DNA from 4 places in the Streptomyces sp. NBC_01261 genome. Region 4 is predicted to be linked to each of the others. Evidence: riboswitches for the same ligand, from Rfam matches in the RefSeq annotation. Region 4 holds a riboswitch; each other region holds the start of a gene.
What was found. A riboswitch is a leader RNA that binds a small molecule or an ion and turns the genes downstream of it on or off. The one in region 4 is predicted to bind S-adenosylmethionine.
Positions count from the first base shown of each region.

Region 1 (3,752 bases), 2.8 Mb from region 4:
CCGGTCGGCCAGGCGATCCCGTACCTCCGTCAACCCCCGGATGCGCGCGTCGAGTTCGGCCAGTCGCCGGAAGGCCACCTGAGGGACGACGCACGTCTCCGCGTACGGCCCCGTGTGGGCCGCCGGCACCTCCGGGCGGCCGGGCAGCGCGTCCAGGATGTCGATGAGGAGCCGCACGTCGCCGATGGTGAGGCCGGAGTCCAACAGCTCGCGGACGGCGTGGAGTCGGCGTACGTCCTCCTCCTCGTACTCCCGCTGTCCCGACGCCGTACGCCGAGCCGTGATCAGGCCGCGCTGCTCGTAGTAGCGCAGGGTTCGGGTGGTGACACCCACGGCCGCCGCCGCGTCGCCGATGCGCATTCCGTCCTCCGGAAGTCGGGTGGCCGACGACTACAACTCCACGACCACGCTGCCGATGTGGTGTCCTTCGAGCAGTTCCATCAGGGCCCGGGGTGCCTGGTCGATTCCGGACAGGCGGGTGTGCGGGACGGTGACCGAGCCCTCGCGGAGCCAACGGCCGAAGGTCTCCGGGTATTCCGTCAGCGCGTCCCGGTGGCGCGCGCCGCTGATGCCGCGGAGCTGGATCCCGCGCACGATCAGCGAGTACGTGTCGATCTCGACGGGCGCCGTGTTCTCGCCCGGGATCTGCGCGGAGAGCGCTCCGATCAGCCCCACTCGGGCACCGGGCCGGGCCAGGGCGAGCGCGGCCCGCAGTTGCTCACCGCCGACGTTGTCCACGACCGCGTCGATGCCGTCCGGGGCCGCCTTGCGCAGCTGTTCCTCGATGGGTTCGGCTCCGCGTAGCACGACCGCGTCGTAGCCCAGTGTCCCGACCAGGTAGTCGGCCTTGCGCTGTGAACTGGTGCTGCCGATGACCCGGGCGGCTCCGCGCAGCCGGGCGAACTGCCCGGCCAGGGTGCCGAGTCCGCCCGCCGCGCCGGAGACGAACACCGTGTCCCCCTCGCGTACTTCGGCGCCCCGGACGACGCCGATCCAGGCCGCCGGTCCCTGCGAGAGGTATGCCACGGGGTCCGGCAGAACCGTCAGGTCGACGGGTTGCACCGCGTCGGCGTCCACCACGGCGTACTCGCGGAACCCCGCCCAGTGCGACACCAGATCGCCGGGGCGCGGGGTCCCGCCCTCGGGGGCCGTGACCACCTCCCCGACGGCCGGGGCCGACAGCGGTCCGCCGACCTCGAACGACGGCAGGGGCAGCCCCGCCTGTTCCCCCATCAGCGTGCGCAGTGACGCGGCGACGCCCATCAGGCGGTTGCGGACCAGCAGTTGCCCGGGTCCCGGTTCCGGGACGGGGACCTCCGCCACGGTGAAGTGGCGCGATTCCAGGGCACCTTGGGGACGGGAGGCGAGTCGGACCTCGCGGTGCGTGGCGGGGATGTTCGACGGAGGCATCTACGGGCTCCTGGCGGGTCGTTGACGGCCGCACACCGTGTACGGCGCCCACCGACGTTAAGAGTTGACGCGCACGTCAAGGTCAAGTCGGGCTGGGCCGCCCGGTCGATCTCCCTCGTCGCGCCGGACCCGCCATTGACGTACGACGACGTCGCTCCGTACGATCGCGACCGGCATCGAGTGTCAGCGTCAAGCCCTGGCTTGCTGACCGGCAACCCTCCGACGCGGTGGGGTGCTCCAGGTGAAAGCCCGGCAGGATCACCGACGATCCCTGCAAGCGCGGGGCCCTTGGCCAGGGTCGGAGACGGGGAGGACGGTCGTGCGACACAGCAGTGACCCGAGCGTCTCCGTCGCCTCCCTGACGGCCGCGACCGTCTTCTCCCGGTTCTCCCGCCGCCGCCACATCGACCTGCAGCGCTTCACCAGCTGTCTGTGTCGCGCCTGACCGCCTTGACCACGTCCGTCTGACGTCCGTCGCGGCCCGCAGGCATTTTTCCGCAGCCTCTCGCGGTCCTGTCCGTGTTCACGGACGGCATCCGCACCCGCCGCGCCCCCCTTCCCGCTTGACCCTCCAACTGCACTGCCCGTCAACGGCGTTGAGCCGACCGGAGCGGCGCGCCCGTGTGCGCGGCCGTGATCCGCGGGCACCCCATGCGTAGTGACACGAGTAGGAGCACTCTCCGTGAGAGCACATCCGGACATCCGCCCCGCCCGATGGACGGCACTCACCGCCCTCCTGACCACCAGCATCCTGCTGACCGCCTGCGGATCGGGAGGCGGCGGCTCCGACAGCGGCAGCGGCCAGGCCAAGTCCGGTGGCACCCTGACCTTCGCGGTGGGCTCCGACTCCGGTTGCGTGGACCCGCAGCAGGTGGGCAGCAACGACACCATCTACTCGGTACGGCAGCTCGTCGACTCTCTCACCGACCAGGATCCCAGGACCGGCAAGATCGTGCCGTGGCTGGCGAAGAGCTGGGAGGTCAGCTCGGACGCGACCACGTTCACCTTCCACCTCAGATCGGGTGTCACCTTCAGCGACAGGTCCAAGCTGACCGCGCAGGTGGTCAAGGACAACTTCGACGCGGTGCCGAGACTCGGCGCGCTGGGAACCCTCGCCGAGGGCTATCTGAGCGGCGTCAAGAGCACCACCGTGGTCGACCCGCTCACCGTCAAGGTGACCTTCCAGCAGCCCAACGCCCAGTTCCTGCAGGCGACTTCGACTCACTCGCTGGGCATCGAGTCCTCGGCGAGCGTGCAGAGGACCCCGCAGCAGAAATGCAGCCAGGGAGTGGTGGGGTCCGGGCCCTTCACGCTGAAGAGCTATGTGCAGAACCAGTCGATCACCCTGGCCAGGCGTACGGGTTACGACTGGGGTTCCTCCCTGTGGAGCAAGAAGGGCGAGGCGTATCTGGACAAGCTGGTGTTCAAGGTGGTGCCCGAGGCGGGTGTGCGGGCCGGCGGCCTCCAGTCCGGGCAGGTGGACGCGATCAGCAGCGTCGGCAAGGCCAACGAGGCGGCGCTGAAGGGCGGCCAGGTGGCCCTGGCCCGACGGGCCAATCCCGGTGCGGTGTTCAACCTGGCGCTGAACAACTCCCGGCCGGTCCTCAAGGACATCAAGGTGCGGCAGGCGATCGAGTACGCCGTCAACCGGCAGGAGATCGCCGACACCGTCTTCCCGACCGGCACCCAGCCGGCCACCAGCATCCTCGCGCGCACCACACCGGACTACGAGAACCTGGGCGCCGACCTGTCCTTCGACGCGGCCAAGGCCAAGTCCCTGCTGGACGCGGCCGGTTGGAAGACGGGCAGCGACGGCATCCGTGAGAAGGACGGCAAGAAGCTGAGCCTGACCGTCAAGTGGTTCGCGAACTCGGCCACTAACCAGCCGGCGCTGGAGCTGATCCAGCAGCAACTCAAGGCCGTCGGCGTCGACATCGCACTCAAGGAGCTGCAGATCTCCCAGGTCGCGACGGTGCAGCAGAGCGGTGACTTCGACGGACTGTGGGGCAACCTCACCCGGGCCGACCCCGACATCCTGCGCACCCTGTACTCCACCAAGCTGGCCAACGCCTACCGCCTCCCGGCGGGTCCGCTGGACACGGCGCTCACCCAGCAGGCGGCCACGACGGACGCCGCCAAGCGGAAGGAACTGGCGGGGCAGGCACAGCAGTTGATCGTGCAGAACGCGTACGTCGTACCCGTGGTGGAGCTGCAGACCCAGCTCGGCGTGTCGAAGAAGGTGCACAACCTGGACTTTGACGCCTCCAGCCGGATCCAGCTGCACGACACCTGGATCGGCTAGCGCATGCGCCGCTATGTGATCAAACGCGTCGCGCAGGCGA
Region 1 covers NZ_CP108463.1:10,727,291-10,731,042, reverse strand. Annotated here, with positions in the region: gene OG226_RS47675 (MerR family transcriptional regulator) at 1-360, opposite strand, end outside; gene OG226_RS47670 (MDR family NADP-dependent oxidoreductase) at 391-1,410, opposite strand; SAM riboswitch class IV at 1,583-1,696, shown strand; gene OG226_RS47665 (putative leader peptide) at 1,730-1,855, shown strand; gene OG226_RS47660 (ABC transporter substrate-binding protein) at 2,093-3,712, shown strand; gene OG226_RS47655 (ABC transporter permease) at 3,716-3,752, shown strand, end outside.
Region 1: it holds a riboswitch for S-adenosylmethionine, as region 4 does, so the genes downstream of both, OG226_RS47665 (putative leader peptide) here and OG226_RS35220 (aminotransferase class V-fold PLP-dependent enzyme) in region 4, are expected to answer to the same signal.

Region 2 (3,752 bases), 1.6 Mb from region 4:
TGGTCAGCGTCGGATCCAGCAACCCGTTCTCGATCAGCTTCTTCGCCACACCGACGGTCACCCCACCCGCGGTCTCCGCGAAGATCCCCTCGGTCCGCGCCAGCAACTTGATCGCGTCGACGACCTGCTCATCGTTGACGTCCTCCACCGCCCCACCGGTCCGCCGGGCGATGTCCAGCACGTAGGGACCGTCCGCCGGGTTCCCGATGGCCAGCGACTTCGCGATCGTGTTCGGCTTCTGCGGCCTTACGACGTCGTGCCCGGCCTTGTAGGCGACGGAGACCGGCGAACACCCTTCCGCCTGCGCCCCGAAGATCTTGTACGGCTTGTCCTCGACGAGCCCGAGCTTGATCAGCTCCTGCAAGCCCTTGTCGATCTTCGTGAGCTGCGACCCGGAGGCGATGGGCACCACGAGCTGGTCCGGGAGCCGCCAACCGAGCTGCTCGCAGATCTCGTACGCGAGGGTCTTGGAGCCCTCCGCGTAGTACGGCCGCAGGTTGACGTTGACGAACCCCCAGCCCTCGCCGGCCGGGTCACCGATCAGCTCGGAGCAGAAGCGGTTCACGTCGTCGTAGTTGCCCTCGATGCCGACGAGCTCGCCGCCGTAGATCGCGGCCATGACGACCTTGCCCTGCTCCAGGTCGTGCGGAATGAACACGCAGGAACGGAAGCCGGCCCGGGCGGCGGCGGCACCGACGGCGCCCGCGAGGTTGCCGGTGGAGGAGCAGGAGAGGGTGGTGAAGTCGAACGCGCGGGCCGCTTCGATGGCCTGTGCCACGACGCGGTCCTTGAAGGAGTGCGTCGGGTTGCCGGAGTCGTCCTTGACGAACAACCTGCCCGCGTCCACGCCCAGTTCGCGGGCGAGGTTGTCGGCCTGGACGAGCTTGGTCCAGCCGGGGTTGATGTTCGGCTTGTCGGCCACGTCGGCGGGGACGGGCAGCAGGGGCGCGTAACGCCAGATGTTCGCGGGGCCCGCTTCGATCTGCTTGCGGAGCTCTTCGGTGTCGTAGGCCGAGAAGTCGTAGGCGATCTCCAGCGGGCCGAAACACTCCTCGCAGGCGAAGACCGGACCGAGCGGGACGCGGTGGCCGCACTCGCGGCAGGACAGCGCTACGGCGGGGCCGAGATCGACGGCGTCTACGGAGTTCGTGGTGCTTGCAACAGTCTGCGCAGCCATGGAGGCGAGGCCCTTTCCTCATCTTCCTCACGACGCATTTCGCCATGAGACGGATTTGGCACCTTCCCGAGCCGGGAGCCTCGCCACATCAACGTGACAAGACCGGCTGGAGGGTTGCCGGGGCTTCAACGGGCCGTATCCCTCTGCCCCTCTGGATGAGCGGTGTTCAGTTGTGTATGCGGTTGTGTCACTTGCGTGAGCGTTGACGGCCCCCGACATGCGATGGTCATCAGCGTTGTTCAAGACTGTAACCGAAGGCCAGGACAGTTGAGTGAGCCGTCCGAACCGCGAGACGAATCACCTACACAGGGTGATCGCCTCTCGCCGAGAGAACGCAGAGGAGCCGCGCAACGTGCTGAAAGAAGTCGAGCACTGGCTGAGCACCCGCTCCTGGTCCATGACCGACCGGCCGCTCCACAAGATCCTGGCCGCGAAGCACCGTACGGGCCAGTCGGTCTCCGTCGTGCTGCCCGCGCTCAACGAGGAAGCGACGGTGGGCGACATCGTCGCGATCATCCGTCACGACCTCATGCAGCAGGTCCCGCTCGTCGACGAGATCGTCGTCGTCGACTCCGGGTCCACCGACCGCACCTCCGAGGTGGCCGCCGCGGCGGGCGCCCGGGTCGTGCACCGGGACGACATCCTGCCCCGCATCCCCGCCGTGCCCGGCAAGGGCGAGGTGCTGTGGCGCTCGCTGCTGGTCACCAGCGGCGACATCGTCGCCTTCATCGACGCGGACCTGAAGGAGTTCTCCTCCGACTTCGTCACCGGGATCGTGGGCCCGCTGCTCACCGACCCCGGCGTCGACCTCGTCAAGGCGATGTACGACCGCCCGCTCGGCGGCGCGGCCGGCCAGGGCGGACGTGTCACCGAGCTGATGGCGCGCCCGCTGCTGAACATGCACTGGCCGCAGCTGGCCGGTTTCGTGCAGCCGCTCGGCGGCGAGTACGCGGCCCGCCGCTCGCTGCTGGAACAGCTGCCGTTCCCGGTCGGGTACGGCGTCGAACTGGGCATGCTCGTCGACGCGCTGCACCTGGTGGGGCTGGACGCCCTCGCCCAGGTCGACGTGGGCGTGCGCAAGCACCGCCACCAGGACGGTCAGGCCCTGGGGCGGATGGCCGCGCAGATCTACCGCACGGCTCAGCTGAGGCTGGCCCGAGGGCATCTGATCCGGCCGTCGCTCACCCAGTTCGAGCGGGGTCCGGACGGTTTCGAGCCGCGCACGTACTCCGTGGACACGGAGGAACGGCCGCCGATGGCGGACATCACCGAGTACCAGTCACGCAAGGTCGCATAACCGCACAGTTACAGACGCTCACGGACGGTCGTATACGGACTCGTACAGTCCGCCGACGGCCGTCCGTACGTTTGAGCGTTTCCGGGCCGGGCTAGGTTGTGGCGTATGGCTTCCACGGCTTCTACGCCTTCCACGCCCCCTCGCGGTGCTGCTCAGGTGCTCGTCGCGTCCAATCGCGGCCCCGTCTCGTACGAGGTGGGCGACGACGGTTCGCTGCGCGCCAGGCGGGGTGGCGGCGGCCTGGTGTCCGGGCTGTCGGCGATCGGCCCGGACGCGGGTGCGCTGTGGGTGTGCTCGGCGCTGTCCGACGGCGACCGCGAGGCCGTACGGCGCGGGGTCGGCGAGGACGGCGTACGGATGCTGGACATCCCGGCGGACGTGCACGCCGACGCGTACAACGGCATCGCCAACTCCGTGCTCTGGTTCGTCCACCACATGCTGTACCAGACCCCGCTGGAGCCGGTCTTCGACGCGGAGTTCCGGCGCCAGTGGGCGTCGTACGAGACGTACAACCGGGCGTTCGCGGAGGCGTTGGCCCAGGAGGCGGCGGAGGGTGCCGTCGCGATCGTGCAGGACTACCACCTGTGCCTGGTCCCGGGGATGCTGCGGGAGTTGAGGCCGGACCTGCGGATCGGCCACTTCTCGCACACGCCGTGGGCGCCGGCGGACTACTTCCGGATGCTGCCGGACGACATCCGGGAGCAACTGCTGACGGGCATGCTCGGCGCGGACCGCCTCGGCTTCCTCACCCACCGCTGGGCGGACGCGTTCGCGGCCTGTTGCACGGAGTTCGCCGGGGGCGTCGGTGACACCCTGATCGGCGTCCACGGCCTCGGCGCCGACGCCGACTTCCTGCGCGCCCGCTCGCACGAGCCGGACGTGGAGGAGCGGATCGTGGCCCTCCGCGAGGAGATCGGCGAGGGGCGCAGGACGATCGTCCGTGTCGACCGCACCGAGCTGTCCAAGAACATCGTGCGCGGACTCCTGGCGTACCGCCAACTCCTCGACGACCACCCGGAGTTGCTGGAACAGGTCGTCCACGTGGCGTTCGCCTACCCCTCGCGGCAGGACCTCGCCGTCTACCGCGACTACACCGCCGAGGTGCAGCGGGTGGCGGACGAGATCAACTCCCGCTACGGCACGCCCGGTTGGACCCCGGTGGTCCTCCATGTCAAGGACGACTTCGCCCGCTCCCTGGCCGCGTACCGCCTCGCCGACGTCGCCCTGGTGAACCCGATCCGCGACGGCATGAACCTCGTCGCCAAGGAGGTCCCCGTC
Region 2 covers NZ_CP108463.1:6,296,872-6,300,623, reverse strand. Annotated here, with positions in the region: gene thrC (threonine synthase) at 1-1,177, opposite strand, end outside; SAM riboswitch class I at 1,193-1,339, opposite strand; gene OG226_RS28065 (glucosyl-3-phosphoglycerate synthase) at 1,530-2,474, shown strand; gene OG226_RS28060 (alpha,alpha-trehalose-phosphate synthase (UDP-forming)) at 2,580-3,752, shown strand, end outside.
Region 2: it holds a riboswitch for S-adenosylmethionine, as region 4 does, so the genes downstream of both, thrC (threonine synthase) here and OG226_RS35220 (aminotransferase class V-fold PLP-dependent enzyme) in region 4, are expected to answer to the same signal.

Region 3 (3,752 bases), 6.0 Mb from region 4:
TGACGAGGGTGGTGCCGCTGGTCGCCAAGTCCTTGATGACGGAAAGGACTTCGCCGACGAGTTCGGGGTCGAGGGCGGAGGTCGGCTCGTCGAAGAGGATGACTCCGGGGCGCAGGGCGAGGGCGCGTGCGATGGCCACGCGCTGTTGCTGGCCGCCGGAGAGTTGCCTCGGGTAGGCACCGGTCTTCTCGGCGAGTCCGACACGGCCGAGCAACTCCCGGGCCAGTTCCAGGGCTTCGGGCTTGCCGAGCCGGCCGGTGGCGACCGGGGCGGCGGCCACGTTGTCCAGGACGGTCAAGTGCGGGAAGAGGTTGAAGTTCTGGAAGACGAACCCGATCCGACTGCGCTGGGCGAGGATGGCCCGCTCGCTCAACTCCTTCAGCCTGCCGCCCTGTTGCCGCACTCCGATCAGCTCGCCGTTGACACTGACGTAGCCGATCTCGGGCTTCTCCAGGTGGTTGACGACCCGCAGCAGCGTGGACTTGCCGGAGCCGGACGGGCCGAGGATCACGGTGACCTCGCCGGGCCGCACGGTCAGGTCGACGCCGTCCAGCACCCGGTGCGCGCCGTACCACTTGTGGACGTCGTGCACCTCTACGGCGGCGGGTGTGATGTCCGCCAGCGGTTCGACGGTGTTCGTGCTCATACGGCGGCCTCCCTGCGGATGCGGGCCCGCAGGTCGGTGACACCAGTGCGGAGTTTCTGGATCGGGGTCGGCGGCAGGGAGCGGGTGGCGCCCCGGGCGTAGTGCCGCTCGACGTAGAACTGGATGACGGACACGACGCTGGTGAGGATCAGGTACCAGACGGTGACGACCAGGAGCAGCGGCACGATGTCGCCCGGGTAGGTGGAGCCCATCGTCTGCGCGGAGCCGAACAGGTCGAGCAGCGAGACGTAGAAGACCAGGGAGGTGCTCTTGATCAGGCCGATCAGCTGGTTGACGTAGTTCGGGGTGATGGAGCGCAGCGCCTGCGGGAAGACGATCCTGCGGAACTGGTAGCCCTTGGGCAGGCCGAGGGCGGAGGCCGCCTCGTGCTGACCCTGGTCGACGGAGAGGATGCCGCCGCGGACCACTTCCGCCGCGTAGGCCGCCTCGTTGAGGCTGAGGCCGACGACGGCGACGGCCATGTCGGTGGCCAGTTTCGACTCGTCGAAGGAGAAGAAGGCGGGGCCGAAGGGGACGCCGATGCTGAGTGTCTGGTACAGGGCGCTGAAGTTGTAGAGGAAGATCAGCACCACGATGAGCGGGATCGAGCGCAGGGCCCATACGTAGGTCCAGCTCGCCGCGCGCAGTACCGGGCTCTTGGAGAGCCGGGCCAGGGCGAGCAGGATGCCGCCGAGGAGGCCCAACACGGCGCTCAGCGCGGCTACTTCGAGGGTGATGACGAGTCCGTCGAGGATCGTCGGGCGCAGGAACCAGTAGCCGAAGCGGTCCCACTGGTAGAAGGAGTTGGTGACCAGTCCGTGGATGAACTGGGCGACCAGCACCAGCACGACCAGAGTGACGATCCACCGGCCGGGCCGGCGCAGCGGCTGAACTCGCTGTGCTGTCAGGGGTTTTGACGGGGCGTCGGCGGGCGGCGCGGCGGCCAGGGACACGGTGGTGCCCGGGGGTTCAGTCATGGAGGGCTCCGGCGGAAGTCGGACACCCCGGGTCGCGACACCCGGGCGAGGCTGGCGCGACGCACGAGGTGAGGTACACACAGGACCGGGGGCTGGGCGGACAACGGCACACCGCGCGGGCGGTGTTCGTCAGGAACGCGGAACGCGAGGGCTGGGAGAAGTCGTCAGCCTCGACAGCGGGCGAAGCCCGGGGCGGTACACGCGGTACACAGTGCGCTGTTGACGCGCAGCAGATCGACGGCACGGTCCGCGACGAGAGGGTTCACGCACGGCAGTACGCAGCCCGGGGAGCGGCGTACTGCCGTCCGGAGAGCTGCGTACATGTCCGTCACCCATCACTGTTGTGGCCCAGGGGCCTCGCGCTTACCGAAAACGTCATCCGGTCCGGTCGTCACCTGGGGCACCCCACCGCGTGCGAGGGTTGCCGGTCAGCAAGCCAGGGCTTGTCGCTGACACTCATGACCGTTCTAGGTCGCAAGTTAAGACAATTGTCCGAACGTATGTCAATGGCCGTCCACCAACTGGACGCCACAGAACGCGCTCAGCTGCGGCAAGCTCCCGTTTCGTCTGCCACGTGGGCGGCCCAGTCCAGGATCTGGACAGCCGCGCCGGCGGCCTCCAAGCCCCGGCAGCGGGCGTGGTGACGGCGGGCGATGCCGTCGAGGTCGAGGTGGGTGCCGAAGGCCGGGTGGGCGGCCAGGCGGCGGGCGTAGGCCCACAGGTGGGGGTGGTCGGCGATGCGCTGTACGGCGGCGGCGTCGAGGTGGTTGCGGTGCACGGTGTCGAGTTGGACCAGTGACACCCACAACTCGACGTCCGCGGCGGTGAGTTCGTCGCGGATCATGTGCTCGCGGCCGTCCAGCCACCGGTCCAGCGAACCCAGGGTCTCCAGCAGCCGGGCGACCGCCGCGTCGCGCTCCTCCTGCTCGACACCGGCCGCGCCGGCCCGCTGCGCGGCGTCCTCGATGCCTTCGGCGCACAGTCGCTCGACGGCCTCGATCTCCGACTCGGCGCCGCACGGGTACAACTGGGGTCCCCCCGCGCCGAAGTGCCGGGCGAGGTCGCGCATGATGTCGGGCGCGTGGGTGCTGACGATCCGGCCGGACCAGTCGTCGCTGAGCACCGGCGCGGCGGCCGGTCCGGAGTAGCGGTGCGCGCTCGCCTCGTAGAGCGGGCGCAACGCGGAGTGTCCACCGCTGGGACAGTCGGGTACGGCGGACAGGAACACGGCCGGACAGCTCTCGTCGAGGCCGAGCAGGCTGTGGGTGACGGCGATGCGCAGGCCGTCGGCGCAGGCGGTGGACAGATGCAGGCGGTAGCGGCGCGGCACGGCGTAGTGCCCGCTGCGCGCGTCGCGTCCGATCCGGCCCCGGAACACGGGGGCGGAACGGGGTGCGGGGATGGCGGCGAGAGGCGTGCTGGACATGGGACTCCCCTGGTACGGGCGCGTGGACGTACGCGCGGCGGAAGCGTCGTCGAGCGGAGGACGGGGGCTCAGCGCGGGGGGTTCAGCGCGCTGCAGACCCGCAGCAGGTCGATGTGACGGCGGGAGGTCAGAAGAGGCGAACGGTCCCCGCGGCTGGTGGTGACCGACTCAAGGCGCCCCATTGTTTCCCTACCTGTTCACTAGGATTCCCTACTGGAGTGTCGATCCGCCGTCGCCCGGGGTCAAGAGGGCGTCCACGGGTCGGGCACCGATGCCCGACCCGTGGACATCCCGGGTCGCTGCCTCGCGTAGGTCAGCGCCGCTACTTCGCGTACATCAGGGTGCCGAAGCCGAGCTGGTCGTAGCCGCCGCTGTCGGAGCCGTAGTCACCTCCCCCGCCCTCGGGCGCGACGAGGTCGTAGTACATGGCCGAGATGTACGGGTCGTCGAGGCCGATCCGCCGGTTGTAGTGGAAGTGGAGCATCGCCCACACCGGGCGGATCTGGCCGCGCGAGGCGGAGGAGACCACCGTCTGGGACGACTGGGCGCAGTTCTGGCCGGTGCCCCACGTGTAGGTGGTGAAGGGCACGTCGCTGCCGTTGTTGTACTTCGCGACGTACTGGGCGGCCTTCATGAAGCGACGGCTGTCGTACGAGTAGAGGTCGTCGCCCTGGTTCCAGGCCATCTCGCAGACCGCGCCCAT
Region 3 covers NZ_CP108463.1:1,855,522-1,859,273, forward strand. Annotated here, with positions in the region: gene OG226_RS08160 (amino acid ABC transporter ATP-binding protein) at 1-646, opposite strand, end outside; gene OG226_RS08165 (amino acid ABC transporter permease) at 643-1,623, opposite strand; SAM riboswitch class IV at 1,978-2,087, opposite strand; gene OG226_RS08170 (glutathione S-transferase C-terminal domain-containing protein) at 2,165-3,049, opposite strand; gene OG226_RS08175 (putative leader peptide) at 3,118-3,231, opposite strand; gene OG226_RS08180 (alginate lyase family protein) at 3,372-3,752, opposite strand, start outside.
Region 3: it holds a riboswitch for S-adenosylmethionine, as region 4 does, so the genes downstream of both, OG226_RS08165 (amino acid ABC transporter permease) here and OG226_RS35220 (aminotransferase class V-fold PLP-dependent enzyme) in region 4, are expected to answer to the same signal.

Region 4 (3,752 bases):
TCCGAGGGCCTGATCCGGTTCATGCCGGGCTGGGAGATCAACTTCTGGGGTCACACGCTCGTCCTGGGTGTGTTCATCCCGCTGATCATCTTCCCGCTGGTCCTGGTCGCGATCGCGGTCTACCCGTTCATCGAGTCCTGGGTCACCGGCGACAAGCGCGAGCACCACATCCTGGACCGCCCGCGCAACGTCCCGACCCGTACGGCCTTCGGTGTCGCCTGGATGTCGTGGTACTTCGTCCTGCTCGTCGGTGGCGGCAACGACATCTGGGCCACGCACTTCCACCTGTCGATCAACTCGATCACCTGGGCGGTGCGTGTCGGCTTCTTCGTGGTGCCGGTGCTCGTGTTCATCGCCACCAAGCGGGTCTGCCTCGGCCTCCAGCGCCGCGACCGGGACAAGGTGCTGCACGGCCGCGAGTCGGGCGTCATCAAGCGCCTGCCGCACGGTGAGTTCGTCGAGATCCACGAGCCGCTCAGCCAGGACGCGCTGCACACGCTCACCGCGCACGAGCAGTACGAGCCGGCCGCGATCGGTGCGACCGTCGACGACAACGGCGTCGAGCGCAAGGTGAAGGGCTCCCAGAAGCTGCGCGCCAAGCTGAGCGAGGCGTACTACGGCGAGGAGTCCCAGATCCCCAAGCCCACCGTCGAGGAGTACAAGGAGATCACGAGCGGCCACGGCCACCACTGATCGCTGAGGCGTCGCCACGCCACAGTCGAAGGGCCCCGTCCGAACACCGGACGGGGCCCTTCGCCGTGCCCCGCGCTGGATAGGGTGGGGCACGTCTTGTGAAGCAGGTTTCTACGACACCCAGGAGCGGCCGTATGAGCGCTGTGACCCCCGCTGGAGGCGACACCGCGGCGGCCCGTTCCTGGCCCGACGTACTGAGCGCGCTGCTCGCCGGACAGGACCTGAGCACCGCCGACACGGCGTGGGCGATGGACCGCATCATGAGCGGTGAGGCGGCGGACGCCCAGATCGCGGGCTTCCTGGTGGCGCTGCGGGCCAAGGGCGAGACCGTCGAGGAGATCAACGGCCTCGTCGAGACGATGTACGCCCACGCGAAGCCGCTGGACATCCCGGGGCCGGCCGTCGACATCGTCGGTACGGGCGGCGACCGGGCCAAGACGGTCAACATCTCGACGATGTCCGCCATCGTGATCGCGGGCACCGGTGCGAGGGTCGTCAAGCACGGCAACCGGGCCTCGTCCTCGGCGAGCGGTTCCTCCGACGTGCTGGAGCGGCTCGGCATCAACCTGGAGCTGTCGCCCGAGCGGGTCGCGCAGGTGGTGGAGGAGGCCGGGATCACGTTCTGCTTCGCGGCCAAGTTCCACCCCACGATGCGGTTCGCGGGCGCGGTCCGGCGAGACCTGGGAGTGCCGACCGCGTTCAACCTCCTCGGCCCGCTGACCAACCCGGCCAGGGTCACCTCGTCGGCGGTCGGCTGCTTCGACACCCGCATGGCCGGGCTCATCGCGGGCGTACTCGCCGAACGCGGTTCCTCCGCGCTGGTGTTCCGCGGTGACGACGGCCTCGACGAGCTGACGACCACGGCCACCTCCCGGGTGTGGATCGTCCGCGAGGGCAAGGTCACCGAGGAGTCCTTCGACCCGCGGGACGTCGGCCTCGAACTGGTCCCCGTGGAAGCCCTGCGCGGTGCCGACCCCGAGTACAACGCGGACGTCGCCCGCCGTCTCCTGGACGGCGAGACGGGCCCCGTACGCGACGCCGTACTCCTGAACTCGGCGGCGGCCCTGGTGGCGCTGGAGGCCGGGGACGGGCCGCTGGCGGACCGGATCCGGGCCGGGATGGCGAAGGCGGCCGAGTCGATCGACTCGGGGGCGGCCAAGCGCACGCTGGAGCGCTGGGCCGCCGCCAGCAACGCATAGCGGCACGGCGGTCGGTGTCCCGCGATCCGGACACGGGTTGCGGGACACCGATCACCTCGCGTAGGTTTTCCGACCAGGTCATGAGTGACAGTCATGAGGCCCCGGCCGACTGTCCGGCAACCCTCCGTCCGTGGCGGGGTGCCCCGGGTGAAGACCAGGCCGTAGGCAGCGAGGTCTGCGGCAAGCGCGGGCCCCTCGAAAGACACCAGGGGTCCTGGTCATCGAGGGAGCTCTCTGTGAGCAAGCGAATGCGATAGGGCGCGAAGCCCCCACTCCGCACATCCCCCTTTACCTTTCCCTGCGCCGAAGCCATGCCCGCTCGCGCAGTGAATTCGCCTGCCTCTTACGGGAGTTCGCCATGTCTGTCTCCACCGTTGCCGCCGCTCAGACCATTTGCAGTGACATTCCGGAGGCGCTGCCCGTTCTCGGCCGGGATGTCACCGTCCCGCTCGTCACGGGCGGCGAAGTCACCTACGCGGCGCTCGACTACGCGGCCAGCGCCCCCGCCCTCCAGCGCGTCTGGGACGACGTGGCGGCCTACGCCCCGTACTACGGCAGCGTGCACCGCGGCGCCGGCTACCTCTCGCAGCTCTCCACGGACCTGTTCGAGAACGCCCGCAGGACGGTCGAGGAGTTCCTGGACTGCCGCGCCGACGACCAGCTGATCTTCACCCGCTCGACCACGGACTCCCTGAACCTCCTCGCCGCCGCCCTCCCCGCCGACTGTCAGGTCTTCGTCTTCGAGACCGAGCACCACGCGTCCCTGCTCCCCTGGAAGGACGCCCGGGTCACCTACCTCAACGCCCCGCGCACCCCGGCCCAGGCCGTCGAGACCCTGGAGCAGGCCCTCGCCGGCCGGGACCCGTACGGCCCGGCCCTGGTCTGCGTCACCGGCGCCTCGAACGTCACCGGCGAGCTGTGGCCGGTACGGGAGCTGGCGGCCGCGGCTCACGCCCACGGCGCCCGTATCGTCCTGGACGCCGCCCAACTGGCCCCGCACCACCCGGTGTCCGTCCAGGACCTCGACGTCGACTGGATCGCCTTCTCCGGCCACAAGCTCTACGCCCCCTTCGGCTCGGGCGTCCTCGCCGGCCGCGCGGACTGGCTCCAGGCGGCCGACCCCTACCTCGCGGGCGGCGGCGCGAGCCGCAAGGTCACGCGGCGCGAGGACGGGGGAGTGGACGTGGAGTGGCACGACAGCGCGGCCCGCCACGAGGCCGGCTCCCCGAACGTCATCGGCGCCTACTCCATCGCGTCGGCCTGCAAGGCGCTCACGGAGGCGGGCTTCGACACCCTGGTCGCCCGCGAGAGGCACCTGATCGAGAAGGTGCGGTCAGGCCTGGCCGAGGTCCCGGAGGTGCGCGTGCTGTCGTTGTTCGGCGACGACGCCCCGAGGGTGGGCGTGATCTCCTTCGTCGTCGACGGCTGGAACAGCTCCCACTTCGCCGCCGCCCTCTCCGCCGAGTACGGCATCGGAGTCCGCGACGGCCTCTTCTGCGCCCACCCCCTGGTCCGCACCCTGCTGGGCAGCGACCCGCAGACCCAGGGCGAGTGCGGCGCCCCCGAGGCGGCCCCGGGCGAGAAGTCCCTCAACGCGATCCGAGTCAGCTTCGGCGCGGGCACCCCGGACGAGCACGTCGAGCGTTTCGTGACGGCGGTACGGGAGCTGGTGACCGACGGTGCGAAGTGGAACTACCGCACGGAGAACGGCCGTTGTGTCCCCACGGTGTGATCTGAACGGGCTGTAGGGCAGCCCACCCAGGGGCGCGGGGCTGTGTCAATCTGCGGCTCCCCCGCGTGGGCGCGACCACTCGGTCCGATGTGACGGGCGTCAGTGCAACCCCCTAGGGGCGCGGGGCT
Region 4 covers NZ_CP108463.1:7,896,184-7,899,935, forward strand. Annotated here, with positions in the region: gene qcrB (cytochrome bc1 complex cytochrome b subunit) at 1-693, shown strand, start outside; gene trpD (anthranilate phosphoribosyltransferase) at 828-1,892, shown strand; SAM riboswitch class IV at 1,969-2,085, shown strand; gene OG226_RS35220 (aminotransferase class V-fold PLP-dependent enzyme) at 2,251-3,624, shown strand.